Regions from separate parts of the Pararhizobium sp. A13 genome, predicted to be linked through region 1. Evidence: riboswitches for the same ligand, from Rfam matches in the RefSeq annotation. Region 1 holds a riboswitch; the other holds the start of a gene.
What was found. Region 1 has a riboswitch for thiamine pyrophosphate ahead of thiB (thiamine ABC transporter substrate binding subunit). Riboswitches for the same ligand answer to the same signal wherever they lie in the genome.
Positions count from the first base shown of each region.

Region 2: linked by a shared signal. The riboswitch ahead of thiC (phosphomethylpyrimidine synthase ThiC) and the one ahead of thiB (thiamine ABC transporter substrate binding subunit) in region 1 are both predicted to bind thiamine pyrophosphate.

Region 1 is NZ_CP149510.1:688,177-694,892, forward strand. It holds gene thiP (thiamine/thiamine pyrophosphate ABC transporter permease ThiP) at 1-727, opposite strand, end outside; gene thiB (thiamine ABC transporter substrate binding subunit) at 759-1,769, opposite strand; TPP riboswitch at 1,809-1,925, opposite strand; gene WI754_RS03275 (MDR family MFS transporter) at 2,165-3,667, opposite strand; gene WI754_RS03280 (MarR family winged helix-turn-helix transcriptional regulator) at 3,789-4,316, shown strand; gene WI754_RS03285 (thiamine diphosphokinase) at 4,656-5,306, shown strand; gene WI754_RS03290 (ABC-F family ATP-binding cassette domain-containing protein) at 5,309-6,716, shown strand, end outside.
Region 2 is NZ_CP149512.1:317,969-324,684, reverse strand. It holds gene WI754_RS30125 (acyl-CoA thioesterase) at 1-185, opposite strand, end outside; gene WI754_RS30120 (hydroxymethylpyrimidine/phosphomethylpyrimidine kinase) at 350-1,099, opposite strand; gene WI754_RS30115 (thiamine phosphate synthase) at 1,110-1,715, opposite strand; gene WI754_RS30110 (thiazole synthase) at 1,712-2,485, opposite strand; gene thiS (sulfur carrier protein ThiS) at 2,488-2,685, opposite strand; gene thiO (glycine oxidase ThiO) at 2,682-3,740, opposite strand; gene thiC (phosphomethylpyrimidine synthase ThiC) at 3,743-5,578, opposite strand; TPP riboswitch at 5,673-5,811, opposite strand; gene WI754_RS30090 (GntR family transcriptional regulator) at 6,032-6,700, shown strand.

The sequences.
Region 1 (6,716 bases):
TCTGCAGCAACGACAGGGCGATCGCACGCGGCGGATCGAAATCGAAGCGCAGCGCCTGATAGATCGCCACCTCGATGGTACTCGCCGCCGGCCCGCCGCCGAGCGTCAGCACCAGGGTGAAACTGGTGACGCAGAGCATGAAGATGAGGCCGGCGATGCCCGGAAGCAGACCACGAATGGCCGGCCACTCGATGAAGCGGAAGATCGAAAGCGGCCGCATGCCGAGATTGGCGCCGACCAGCCAATATTCGCCGGGGATGCGATCCAGTCCGCCGAGCATCAGCCGCGCGGCCAGCGGCAGGTTGAAAAAGACATGCGCGAGCAGGATGCCGGAAAGTCCGTAGATGCTGATCGGCTGATCCAGGCCCAGCCAGGCGAAGCCAGTGTTGAGCATCCCCTGCCGCCCCCAGATGCCGATCAGACCCAGCGCCGCGACCAGCGCCGGCAGGCCGAGCGGCAACGCCAGCAACCGGATGACCCAGACACGCCCGGGAAAGGACGGTTGCCGGGCCAGAGCGCGGGCAACGGGAATGGCGAGTACAATCGAAAGGAAAGTGGAGAGCGAGGCCTGCAGCAGCGTGAACCGCATCACGCGCCAGACATAGGCGTCGAAAAGCCCCGATTGCCGCGCTGCACCCGGCTCATCGAAGGCAAGCAAGGCGAAGGCGGCGAGGCAAACGAACAGAACGATGCCGCCGAGGCAGAGCGCCCCGGCGGCCAAGGTCAGACGCTTTTCAAGACCGCCGGGCAAGCGATGCTCAGTTCTTGCTCATGGCGGCGAGCCATTCGTCGATCCAGGCCTTGCGGTTGGCGGCAACCTCGTCGGAAGACATCAGAAAAGTCTTTTCCGGATTGACCAGCTTGCCGAAGGCATCCGGCAGCGGCTCCTTGGTGGCGGCCACCGGCATCATCCAGTTGGTCGTCGGGATGATCGACTGGAACTCCGGTCCGGTGACGAAGGAAAGGAAGTCCTTGGCGAGCGCCGGGTCCTTGGCATTCTTTGTCATGCCGGCCACTTCGATCTGGATGTAGTGACCTTCCGAAAAGGCCGCCGCCTGATAGCGGTCGGTGCTCTCCGCGACCATGTGATAGGCGGGCGAGGTCGTGTAGGACAGCACCATCGGCGCCTCCCCCTTGGTGAACAGGCCATAGGCTTCCGACCAGCCGGGCGTTACCGTCAGGACGCGATCCTTGAGCTTCGCCCAGGCGGCACCGGCCCGGTCGCCATAGACCGACTTGACCCACAGCAAGAGGCCGAGGCCTGGCGTCGAGGTCCGCGGGTCCTCGATGACGATCTTCTGGCTCGGATCGCCCTCCACCAGTTCCTTCAGGCTTTTCGGCGGTTCCTTCAGCGTCTCGGTGTCGTAGATCACGGCGAAATGGCCGTAGTCGTAGGGAACGAAGGTATCGTCGGTGAAGCCGCCGGGAACCTTGACGGCGGAGAGATCGAGGCCATGTGGCGCAAAGAAGCCGGTCGCCTTGGCTTCGGAGACGAGATTGGTGTCGAGGCCGAGCACGACATCGGCTTTGGAGGCAGCCCCTTCGAGCTTCAGCCGGGTCAAAAGCTCGACGCCGTCGGCGACGCTCACATAGTCGACCTTGCAATGGCAGGTCTTTTCGAAGGCTTCGGCGACCTTGGCAGCCGGTCCCCATTCGCTGGTGAAGCTTTCATAGGTGTAGACCGTCAGCGTCTTGTCATGCGCGAAGGCCGCAACCGGCGGCGTCAAGACAGCAAGGGCTGAAACCAGGGAAATCAATAGCTTGCGCATCGGCGCCTCCTTTAAATCCAAGTGTTGGGAATAGGGCGCTGACATGTGCCGTCTAATCCCTCCGCCGGTGCAAACCGGATCAGGTTCCGCGGGTTGGCGTGTGACAGCCTCTCAGCCGAACGTCCATATAGACAACCGGCACCCCGTTAGAGCAGAAGGAGATTTAGACTTGAGCGAAATGCTTGGCAAGGGGCCGCGAGCGACCTCCGGACAATCGCTCCGACACGCCAGGAGGCTTCACCCTCTGCACCTCGTGACATCTTCCCTCGATGATGGGCCGGAGGCGACCACTTGCGCGGTCAAGCCCCTCCCCCTTGTGGGGAGGGGTTGGGGAGGGACTTTCTTTTCAGCGCAAAAGAACCCCTCCCCTCCCCACAAGGGGGAGGGTAGACCAGTCAAACCACCGGCTTCTGCGGCAACCGTACCGCCTTCAGGCTGATGGCCGAGACAAGCGTGACCAGCGTGATGCCGACGGCCGTCAGAAACAACGGCTGGAAGGCGGCCGTATAGCTTTCGGCGACCAGCCGGCGGGTTGCCTCCGGCAGTGCCGACAGCATCAGCGGCGTCAGCTTTTCGATGTCCTCGACGCCCGGGATCGAGACTGCGCCGCGTGCCAGTCCGGCGGCGATCGTCGCGCCGTAGATCGAGATTGCGATCGAGGCGCCGGCCATGCGCGACAGGGTCACGGCACCCGTGGCAGCGCCGACATCGCCGCGCGACGCCACGTTCTGCACGCCAACGACAGGCACCTGCTGGCCGAAACCGATGCCGATGCCGTGCAGCGCCATGATGGCGCCGATGACGAAGAGCGGTGTCCCGGGATGGACCTGCGTGAACATCAGCAAGGCCAGGGCCGTCAGGCTGGCGCTGGTGATCGCAAACGGCTTGTAGCGGCCGGAGAGCGATATCAGCCGCCCGGCCGTCAACGCGCCTGCGACGATGCCACCCGTCAGCAGGACGAAGAGCACCCCGGCCGCCGACGGCGTCAGGCCCGTCGTCGTCTGCAGGAACAGCGCGAAATAGTTGACCATGCCGATGCCGACGGCGCCGCTCATCAGCGAAATTACCAGCATCAGGCTGAAGGTCGGATTGCGGAATAGCGTCAGCGGCACGATCGGCTCCGGCGCGCGCCGTTCGACCAGCACCCAGGCGACCGCACAAAGCACGCCTATGGCTGTGACCGCAAGGCTTCCGAGCGAAAACAGCGAGCCGAACAGTTCCGCGCCGTCGCCCAAAAGCACCACACTGGTCACTGCGCCGGCGAGCAGAAGCGCGCCGGCATAGTCGATCGTCGGCAGGCGCGTCGGCCGCCGATAGGGCAGGAAAAAGAACAGGCCGGAGAGCACGATCACCCCGATCGGGATATTGACGAGGAAGATCGATCGCCAGCCGAACAGGTCGCTCATCGTGCCGCCGAGCACCGGGCCGATGGCGCCCGACGCCATCAGCACGAGGCTCGAATAGCTCTGGTAGCGGGCGCGCTCGCGCGGCTCGAACAGGTCGGCGGTGATGGAGAAGATCGACACCATGATGCCGCCGCCGCCGAGCCCCTGCAGCACGCGCGCCGCGATCAGCGTGTTCATCGACACGGCGAGACCGCAGGCGACGGAGCCCAGCGTGAAGATCGCCACCGCCGCAAGCATCACATATTTGCGACCGAACAGGTCGCCGAGCTTGCCGTAGAGCGGCATGACCGCGCAGGTGGCGAGCAGATAAGCCGAGCCGATCCAGCCGAACCGCTCCATCTCGCCGAACTCGGCGACGATGGTCGGCAGCGCCGTCGCGACGATCTGGTTGTCCAGCGTCGCCATGAACAGCGCGGTCATCAGGAAGAGGAAAAGCGTCAGGCGAAGCGCGTGGCTCGAAACGAGCGGTGGCGGTGCGGCGTGCATGTCCATGGGAGGGTTCCAGTTGCGGTCGGCAATTTATGTGCTGTTAGCATATAATTGTCAACGGCATATTTATGCGAACCGCATATTCCGGCTTTATGACGGTGCTGTGCTTTGCTATGGTCCGGTCATGGAACACGACACACTGGAACAGACGACAGACAGCAGCGATGCCGAGGCGCACCGCGCCTTGATCGGCCGTTCGATGGGACGCTGGCGACTTCTGGTCGGGCGGCGGGTGCTTGCTCGCTTGGCAATCGACAATGTCGCGCCAGGCCTTGAAATCTCCCATCTCGACGTCCTTGATGCGGTCCGCCGGGCCGAGCCGGAGGGCGAGGTGACGGTCGGCACGATCGCCGACTTCATGCGCATCGACCCCTCGCGCGCCAGCCGCATCGTCTCCGACATGGTGGCGCGCGGCGCCCTGCGGCGGGAAGCCTCGCAGGCCGATGCCCGGCGCATCATCGTCGTCATGACCGAGCTCGGGAAAAAGCTGATGCTCGAGGTGCAGGCGGTCAAGCGCGGCGTGATCGAAACCATCCTCGCCGACTGGCCGGAAGACGACGTCGCTGCCTTTGCCGTCCTGTTCGACAAGTTCGTCGCCGGCATGGAGCGCATCCATCAGAACCGCGAAAACGCCGGACACGGCGAGAGGTAACCGCCATCGGGGTTGCGTGAGCGCGGTTCGCAGGATGGGACAGGACCCGTCTCATGATCGCCCCCTCATCCGCCCTACCGGGCACCTTCTCCCCGCCAGCGGGGAGAAGGAACAAGCGGCACCCGCCGCTTTCCTCTTCCCCATTAGCGCGAAAGGTCAAGCGGCCCTCTCGATCATCCCTTCTCCCCGCCTGCGGGGAGAGGGCTGGGGTGAGGGCAAGGTCGAGCAACCGGGCCGGGGCACGCGCAGCGTCGACGGCGTTGTCTCGTCGGGGCGCGCCGAACAAAACCCCGCCCGCCTCTTCCCCTTCGGCCCCTGTTTAAGCTATGGCCTTGCGCCATGAACAAACAGGCTTTCGTGATATTGATGGGTGGCGCACTGACGCCGACGGATCGTCTGGCCGGCCATCTCAAAGGCGCGCGCGTCATCGCCGCCGATGGCGGCATGCGGCATGCGAAGGCGCTCGGCCTGACGCCGGAGCTCTGGGTCGGCGATTTCGATTCCACGACGCAGGCGCTGATTGACGAATGGCCGGATGTCGTGCGCGAGCCCTACCCCGCCGCCAAGAACGAGACGGACGGCGAGATTGCCACGGCGGAAGCCCTGGCGCGGGGGGCGAAACGCCTGGTCTTTGCCGGCGCGCTCGGCGGCGAGCGCAGCGACCATGCCTTCATGCACCTGCTCTACGCCGTCAAGCTGGCCGAGGACGGCCTCGACGTGCTTCTCACCTCCGGCGAGGAAGAGGCCTATCCGCTGCTGCCAGGCACGCGCGACATCGACCTGCCGAAGGGCAGCCTGTTTTCGGTTCTCGGCCTCGAAACGCTCGCCGGCCTCTCGATCGAGGGCGCCCGCTATCCGCTCAAGGATTTCCATCTGCCGTTCGGTTCCTCGCGCACGATTTCCAATGTCGCCGAAGGCACCGTCCGCTTCACCCTTTCCTCCGGCCGGGCGATCGTCCTTGCCCGTCCTCATGACCTTTCGGGAGCCTGACCGTGGCACCGCCCATTCTGAAACTCGACGATATCTTCCTCTCCTTCGGCGGCACGCCGCTGCTTGCCGGCGCCAACCTGCAGGTCGAGCCCGGCGATCGCATCTGCCTCGTCGGCCGCAATGGTTCCGGCAAATCGACGCTGATGAAGATCGCCGCCGGCCTTGCCGAGCCGCAGACCGGCGAGGTTTTCCGCCATCCGTCCGTGACCGTCCGTTACCTGCATCAGGCACCGGATTTCGAGGGCTTCGACACCGTTCGCGCCTATGCCGAGGCAGGTCTCGGGCCGAGCGACGATCCCTACCGCGTCGCCTATCTGCTGGAACATCTGGGCCTCACCGGCGACGAGGACCCGACGCAGCTCTCGGGCGGTGAAGCCCGTCGCGCCGCCCTTGCCCGCGTCATGGCGCCGGAGCCGGATATTCTTTTGCTCGACGAACCGACCAACCATCTCGACCTGCCGACCATCGAATGGCTCGAAGGCGAACTGCAGAAAAGCCGCTCGGCCCTCATCCTGATCTCGCATGACCGGCGCTTCCTCGAAAAGGTCTCGACCGCCACTGTCTGGCTTGACCGCGGCCAATCGCGCCGCCTCAACCAGGGCTTTGCCTTTTTCGAGGCCTGGCGCGACAAGGTGCTGGAAGAGGAAGAGATCGAGCAACACAAGCTCGGCAAGGAAATCGAGCGCGAGGAGCATTGGCTTCGCTACGGCGTCACCGCAAGGCGCAAGCGCAACATGCGCCGCCTCGGCGCCCTGCAGGACCTGCGCGCCAGGCATCGCGGCCATTCCGGCCCGCAGGGCACGGTGCAGGCGACCGTCTCGGAAGCCCGCGATTCCGGCAAGCTGGTCATCGAAGCCGAGAAGATCACCAAGGCCTATGGCGACCGAACCATCGTCGCGCCCTTCTCTATGCGGGTGCATCGCGGCGACTGCATCGGCCTCGTCGGCCCGAACGGCGCCGGCAAGACGACGCTTTTGAAGATGCTGACCGGCCAGATCGAACCGGACAGCGGCGTAGTCAAGCTCGGCACCAACCTCGAAATCGCCACGCTTGACCAGCGCCGCGAGGACCTGAACCTCGAGGATACGCTGGCGCATTACCTGACTGACGGGCGCGGCGAAAACCTCATTGTCAACGGCGAGCAGCGCCACGTCACCGGCTACATGAAGGAATTCCTGTTCCAGCCGGAGCAGGCCCGCACGCCGATCAAGAACCTCTCGGGCGGCGAGCGTGCAAGGCTGATGCTCGCCCGCATCCTGTCGCGCCCGACCAACCTCCTGATCCTCGACGAGCCGACCAACGACCTTGACATCGAGACGCTCGACCTTTTGCAGGAAATCGTCGCCGGCTTCTCCGGCACCGTCATCCTCGTTTCCCACGACCGCGACTTCCTCGACCGCACCGTCACCT
Region 2 (6,716 bases), on a different replicon from region 1:
AAGACGACCTGATCGACCGACAACGTCACCGCATATTCCTGCGAATATCGTGAGGCACAGGAATAGGCGACCCGGTCCAGGAGATTGAGGAGCGCCCCGCCATGGACCTTGCCGCTGAAATTCGCCATGTCGGGCGTCATCAGCACGACCATCTCGAGTTGGCTCGTGTCGTGACTGTCTTCCATGCTCAACCTCCAACTCCATTTGCCGCAGCGCCGAACTCGGAACACGCGGTGCCTGCAACCCGGCGGCTCAATGTAGGCGAGATTGATAAAGCGGGATAGGTCGTCAACGAGCGGAAATGCCGTTTGCGCCAGGCGCACGCGCTCTGGTGGGCATTACCCCGAAATCAACGGTTCCGCTCGGCCAGCCTGTCATGAACAAAGGCCTTGGCGTCGCTGACCGCAGTGACCAGATCGTCGCCCGAGGCCAGCCGCGCCGCAATCGCGCTCGCCAGCATGCAGCCGGTCCCGCGCATCGAGGCGGCAAGGCGAGGGGCCCCGAAGCACTGAACGGCGTGGCCCGCCTGAACGAGCACATCGACGGATTGAAGCCCGTCGCCATGACCACCCTTGACGAGGACCGCCTGCACGCCTGCGGCGACCAGACGTCGTGCCTGAGCGATTGCATCCTCTGTCGGTGCGCCTCCAGCAGGAGCCGTGAGATGCGAAAGCTCCGGCAGGTTTGGCGTAATGAGCGCGCATTGGCGAAACAGCCGATGCAACGAGGCTTTCGCGTTCGGGGCGAGCAATACGCTGCCCGATGTGGATGCAAGAACCGGATCGAGCACCACGGGAATATCCGGATGGTCCGTGAGAACCGAAGCGACGGCCGTGATCGTCGCGGCTGATGCCAGCATACCGATCTTGATCGCATCGACTTGGTTGGCTGTAAGCGCCGCACGCATCTGCTGGGCGACACGCTCTGCCGGAATGTCATCGACATGCTGAACGCCGCGATGGGTCTGGACCGTGACCGCGGTCACGGCCGCCGAGGCCTTCACACCAAACGCGGCCAGCGTCTCGATGTCACGGACGATGCCGGCGCCGCCCGAGGAATCCGAGCCAGCGACGACAAGCACATGCGGCCTCTTCTTCATCGCTCGCTCTTCATCGAAATTGCGCCGTCCGCTCGATCCATTCTCGCGTCCGCGCTTCCGGATCCGCATTGAGAGTGATGTCGGTGACGACGGCGGCACTGTCGGCGCCATGGGCAAAGACACTGTCGATACGCTCGGTGTTGATCCCGCCGATGGCGACGAGCGGCAGCTCGCCGATTCGTGCCTTCCAGTTGCGCAGCCTGTCGATACCCTGCGGTGCCCATTTCATCTTCTTCAGGGTCGTCGGCCAGACCGGACCGAGCGCCACATAGTCCGGCGCTGCTGCGAGCGCGGTTTCCAGCTCCGTCTCGTCATGGGTCGAGAGCCCGAGTTTGAGGCCACCGGCGCGGATCGCGGCGAGATCGGCCACGGCAAGATCCTCCTGGCCGAGATGGACGAATTCGCAACCTTCGTCGATCGCCAGTTGCCAGTAGTCGTTGACGATGAGCTGGCAGCCATGCGCCGCGCAGATCGCTTTCGCGCGGCGGATGTCTTCTCGCAGGTCCGTCTCCGCGCAATCCTTCATGCGCAGTTGCACCAGTTTCACGCCGAGCGGCACCAGGCGGTCGATCCAGTCGGCGCTGTCGACGATTAGATAAAAGGGATCGAGCTTCATGAAAACACCGCCTTGCCGATGATCGGCGTTGAGGGCACCGCCATGTCGCGCGGTTCCAGCATGCCCGCCTGGAACGCAATACGGCCTGCGTCAATCGCTCCGGCGAAAGCCGCCGCCATCGCCGCAGGATCAGTGGCGCCGGCGACGGCGGTGTTGAGCAGCACGGCGTCAAAGCCGAATTCCATGACAGTGGCAGCATGGGAAGGACGGCCAATGCCGGCATCGACGATCAGCGGGGTGTCTGGAAAATGCGCGCGCATGCTGCGCAGCGCTGGCGGGCTTAAAGGCCCCATGGCCGAACCGATCGGCGCACACCAGGGCATCAGTACCCCGCACCCTGCTTCCAGCAACCGCTCCGCCACGACCAGATCGTCGGTCGTATAAGGAAAGACCTTGAACCCTTCGCCGTTCAGGATGCGCGCGGCTTCGACCAGCGCGAACACATCAGGCTGCAGCGTGTCATGATTGCCGATCACCTCGAGCTTGATCCAGTCGGTGGCGAAGACGTCACGCGCCATTTTCGCCGTGAGGACAGCCTCGGAGACGGTGTGGCAGCCGGCGGTGTTGGGCAAGACCTTTACGCCGAGCGTGCGGATCAACTCGAAGAAGGCGCCACCCGTGCGGCTGCCGGCCGTTTCGCGGCGCAAAGAGACGGTGACGATATCGGTCTTCGATGCGCGGACAGCGTCGGCGAGGATGGCGGGCGATGGGTAACGCGCGGTTCCGAGCAGCAAGCGGGAGGCAACCGAGGTACCATAGAGTTCAGGCATGATCAGCCTCCCTGCATCGGCGAGAGGATTTCGATGCGGTCTCGGTCGGAAAGGACGAAGCCCGGGCGGTCCTCGCGATGCACCAGTTCGCCGTTGACCGCTGTCGCCAGCCAATCGCCTTCGTAGTCGAGCGAGACCAGGAGCTCTGAAAGAACGGAAATGTCTGTTTGATGGTCTTCGCCGTTGATGGTCAGTTTCATCGGTTTGCTCCAGTCTGAAGTGGAATGGCGTTCACGCGTTCGGGCACATGAAGCGCCGACGCGGCGCCGACGGGCATCTGCCCGATGTCTCCGCGCCAGTCGCCGCTGAGGTGGGCTGCAACCTCCCTTGCGATGGAAGGCGCCAGCAGAAATCCGTGGCGGTAAAAGCCGTTGACGCGGATGGTACTGCCATCAATCTCAAAACGTGGCAGATTGTCCGGATAGGCGGGACGCACGCCGGCCCCGGTTTCGATCACCCGAGCCTCGCTGAAGGCCGGGTGAAGCGCGTAGGCCGCATTCAGGAGTTCCATCAGCGACCGGGCGCTGATCGGCCCGGGATCGTCACTCTCGATCATCGTTGCCCCGACCATGAAACGCCTGTCGCCACGCGGCACGATGTAAAGCGGAATCCGTGGATGCAACAACCGGACCGGACGCGACAGCCTCACCTCCGGCGTTTCCAGCATCAACATCTCTCCCCGCACGCCGCGCAGTTTCGCCGCTTGGCCGATGGCGCATGACCCGGTGCAATCGACGACACGGTCGAACCCGGCATCCGGAAAATCCGGCGCCGCTCCGAAATGGAACCGCACGCCGATCGCCTGCAGCCTGTCGTGGAGAGCAGCGATTGCCCGTCGCGGATCGAGATGCGCTTCATCCCGGAAAAACAGTGCCTTGCGGAACCGCCCGGCAAGGTCCGGTTCAAGCGCCGTTATTTCATCCGCATCCAGCCAGTCGAACGCGCAGGTGCGGGCCGCGAAGCGGGAAAGCTCGCCGGTGTCGCGCGGCGGCGCGACAACCAGCGTGCCTTTGCGAATGACATGGCCAGGCAGCGTGGCGTCCCACCAGTCGGCTGCAGTGCGCCCGAGCGTCAGGACGGTGTCAGGCGCACTTTCCCTTTCGCACCACGGCGCCAGCATGCCGCCGGCGAACCATGAGGCCCCGCCGCCGGCGCGCGCCGCCGTCTCTGCGATCTCGACATGGATCGCTCTTGCCCGCAACTCGTGGGCGAGCGTGAGGCCGGCAACGCCGGCCCCCCTGATCAGCACGCGCATGGCTATTCTCCCGCGGGCGGAATGCTCCCATCGGTACCAAGCGGCATATAGAGGTCGCCGCCTGCCTGGAACTTCGCGGCCATCGCTTCCAGCCCCTCCTTCTGCGCCTCGGCTCGGATGTCGTGCGATATCCTCATGGAGCAGAATTTCGGGCCGCACATCGAGCAGAAATGCGCGACCTTGTGCGCTTCCTTCGGCAGGGTCTCGTCGTGGAAGGAGCGCGCCGTTTCCGGATCGAGCGAGAGGTTGAACTGGTCTTCCCAGCGGAACTCGAAACGGGCCCGCGAAAGCGCGTCGTCGCGCAACTGGGCTGCCGGATGCCCCTTGGCAAGGTCGGCTGCGTGGGCGGCGATCTTGTAGGTGATGACGCCGACTTTGACGTCGTTGCGGTCGGGCAGGCCAAGATGCTCCTTCGGCGTGACGTAGCAGAGCATGGCCGTGCCGAACCAGCCGATCATGGCAGCACCGATGCCCGAGGTGATGTGATCGTAGCCTGGCGCGATGTCGGTCGTCAGCGGTCCGAGCGTATAGAACGGGGCCTCGCCGCAGACTTCCAGCTGCTTGTCCATGTTCTCCTTGATCTTGTGCATCGGCACGTGGCCGGGGCCTTCGATCATCACCTGGCAATCCTTCGCCCAGGCGATCTGCGTCAGTTCGCCCAGCGTCTCCAGTTCCGCGAACTGCGCGGCGTCATTGGCATCGGCAATCGAGCCGGGACGCAGGCCATCGCCGAGCGAGAAGGAGACGTCATAGGCCCGGCAGATGTCGCAGATTTCCTCGAAATGCTCGTAAAGGAAGCTCTCCTTGTGGTGATGCAGACACCACTTGGCCATGATCGAACCGCCGCGTGAGACGATGCCGGTGACGCGGTTGACGGTGAGCGGAATGTAGTGAAGCCGCACGCCGGCGTGGATGGTGAAATAGTCGACGCCCTGCTCGGCCTGCTCGATCAGCGTGTCGCGGAAGACCTCCCAGCTGAGATCCTCGGCAATTCCGCTCACCTTTTCCAGCGCCTGATAGAGTGGCACCGTGCCGATCGGCACCGGCGAATTGCGGATGATCCACTCGCGGATGTTGTGGATGTTGCGGCCGGTTGACAGGTCCATGACGGTATCGGCACCCCAGCGGGTCGCCCACACCATCTTCTCGACTTCCTCGGCCATCGATGAGGTGACGGCGGAATTGCCGATATTGGCATTGATCTTCACCAGGAAGTTGCGGCCGATGATCATCGGTTCGGATTCGGGGTGATTGATGTTTGCGGGGATGACTGCTCGCCCGCGCGCAACTTCCTCGCGCACGAACTCGGCTGTGACGTGATCCGGAATGCGGGCACCGAAACTTTCGCCGTCGCGAACAAGAGCCTCCTTCGCGGCCTTGCGCCCGAGGTTTTCGCGGATGGCGATATATTCCATCTCCGGGGTGATGATCCCGGCCCGTGCATAGGCAAGCTGGGTGACGGCCTTGCCGTCCTTGGCCTTGAGCGGCCGGTTGCGGATGGGAAATTCCGGCGTCAGCCGTTCGCCGGTGGCAAAGCCGTTGTCTTCGGGCTTGACATGCCGGCCTTCATACGCCTCGACGTCTCCACGCGCCGTCACCCAGGCCTGGCGCAGTCGCGGCAGCCCGGTGTCGATCGAAACGATGAGGTCGGAATCAGTGTAGGGGCCGGAGGAGTCATAGACGATGACGGGCGGTTCGCCCGACGTTGGATGAAGCGCGATCTCCCGCATCGGCACGCGGATTTCTGGATGCAGATCGCCCGGAACATGGACTTTGCGGGAGGCAGGCAGTGGGCCCGTGGTGACAGTCGGAGTGAGGTTTTTTGCGGCAATATTCATGGTTGAGGCTCCAAATTTTAGGTTGGAGACCCAGTCCTTTAGAGCCGGAATGATGGAAAGACGCTGACACGAATCCGCAAACGGATATCGAGTCGTGGCAGCGCTTGCACCGTCCCTACGCCAGTATGAACTGGATCAGGTTCAACGGGTCACTGCGCTGCTTGAGGGTGGCAAGACCACCTTTCGCGCCAGCAGAATCTCAGCCCCTTGTCGGGACCCCCCTGGTGAATGCGGCCAGTAAGGCATGGTTCGCCAAGGTGCGTCAAGAGCAATTGGCTGTTCTGCGGCGCGTCAGGATCGCTGCCATCTTTGGAAACCGAAGGTCCGGAAACGCCAAGGTTTTGATCCTGGGCAGAAAATCCATGGGGACATTGTGCCGATGGCGGCGATGAACAGGCCAAGGATACAAGACTTGGCCTCGACAGTGTCGCTGCGGCAAATTATCTATAAAAAATGACCTCGATCAGCGAAGACACGATTGCCAGCCGCATCAGCCGCATCCTTGCAGACAGGATCGTGACCGGACAACTGGATCCGGGCACGAAGCTGCGGCAGGATCATATTGCCGAGGAGTTCGGAACGAGCCATGTGCCCGTGCGCGAAGCGTTCCGACGGCTGGAGGCGCAAGGGCTGGCGGTCAGCGAGCCGCGCCGTGGCGTGCGGGTCGCGTCCTTTGATCTTGAGGAGGTCCGCGAAGTCGCGCAAATGCGCGCAGCACTCGAGGTGCTGGCGCTTCGCCACGCAGCACCGCACCTCACGCCATCGATCCTCGATCTCGCCGAATTGGCGACGGTCGCTGGCGACAATTCCCGCGACGTTCGATCCTGGGAGGAGGCGAACCGGCGTTTTCATAGCCTGATCCTCGCGCCCTGTGGCATGCCGCGCCTGCTTGCCGCGATCAACGATCTGCATGCCGCCAGCGCCCGCTTCCTGTTCGCCAGCTGGCGCTCGGAATGGGAAGTCCGTACCGACCATGACCATCGCGCGATCCTGACGTTTCTGCGTCAGGGCAATGTCGAGAACGCCGCCGCCGTTCTCGAACGCCACGTGCAATGGATCGGGCAAAAACCCGTCCGGAATGCCTCCGGAACGACGCGCGACGTCTTCGCGATCGTCGGCTGACGGCTGCCTCGGCCAA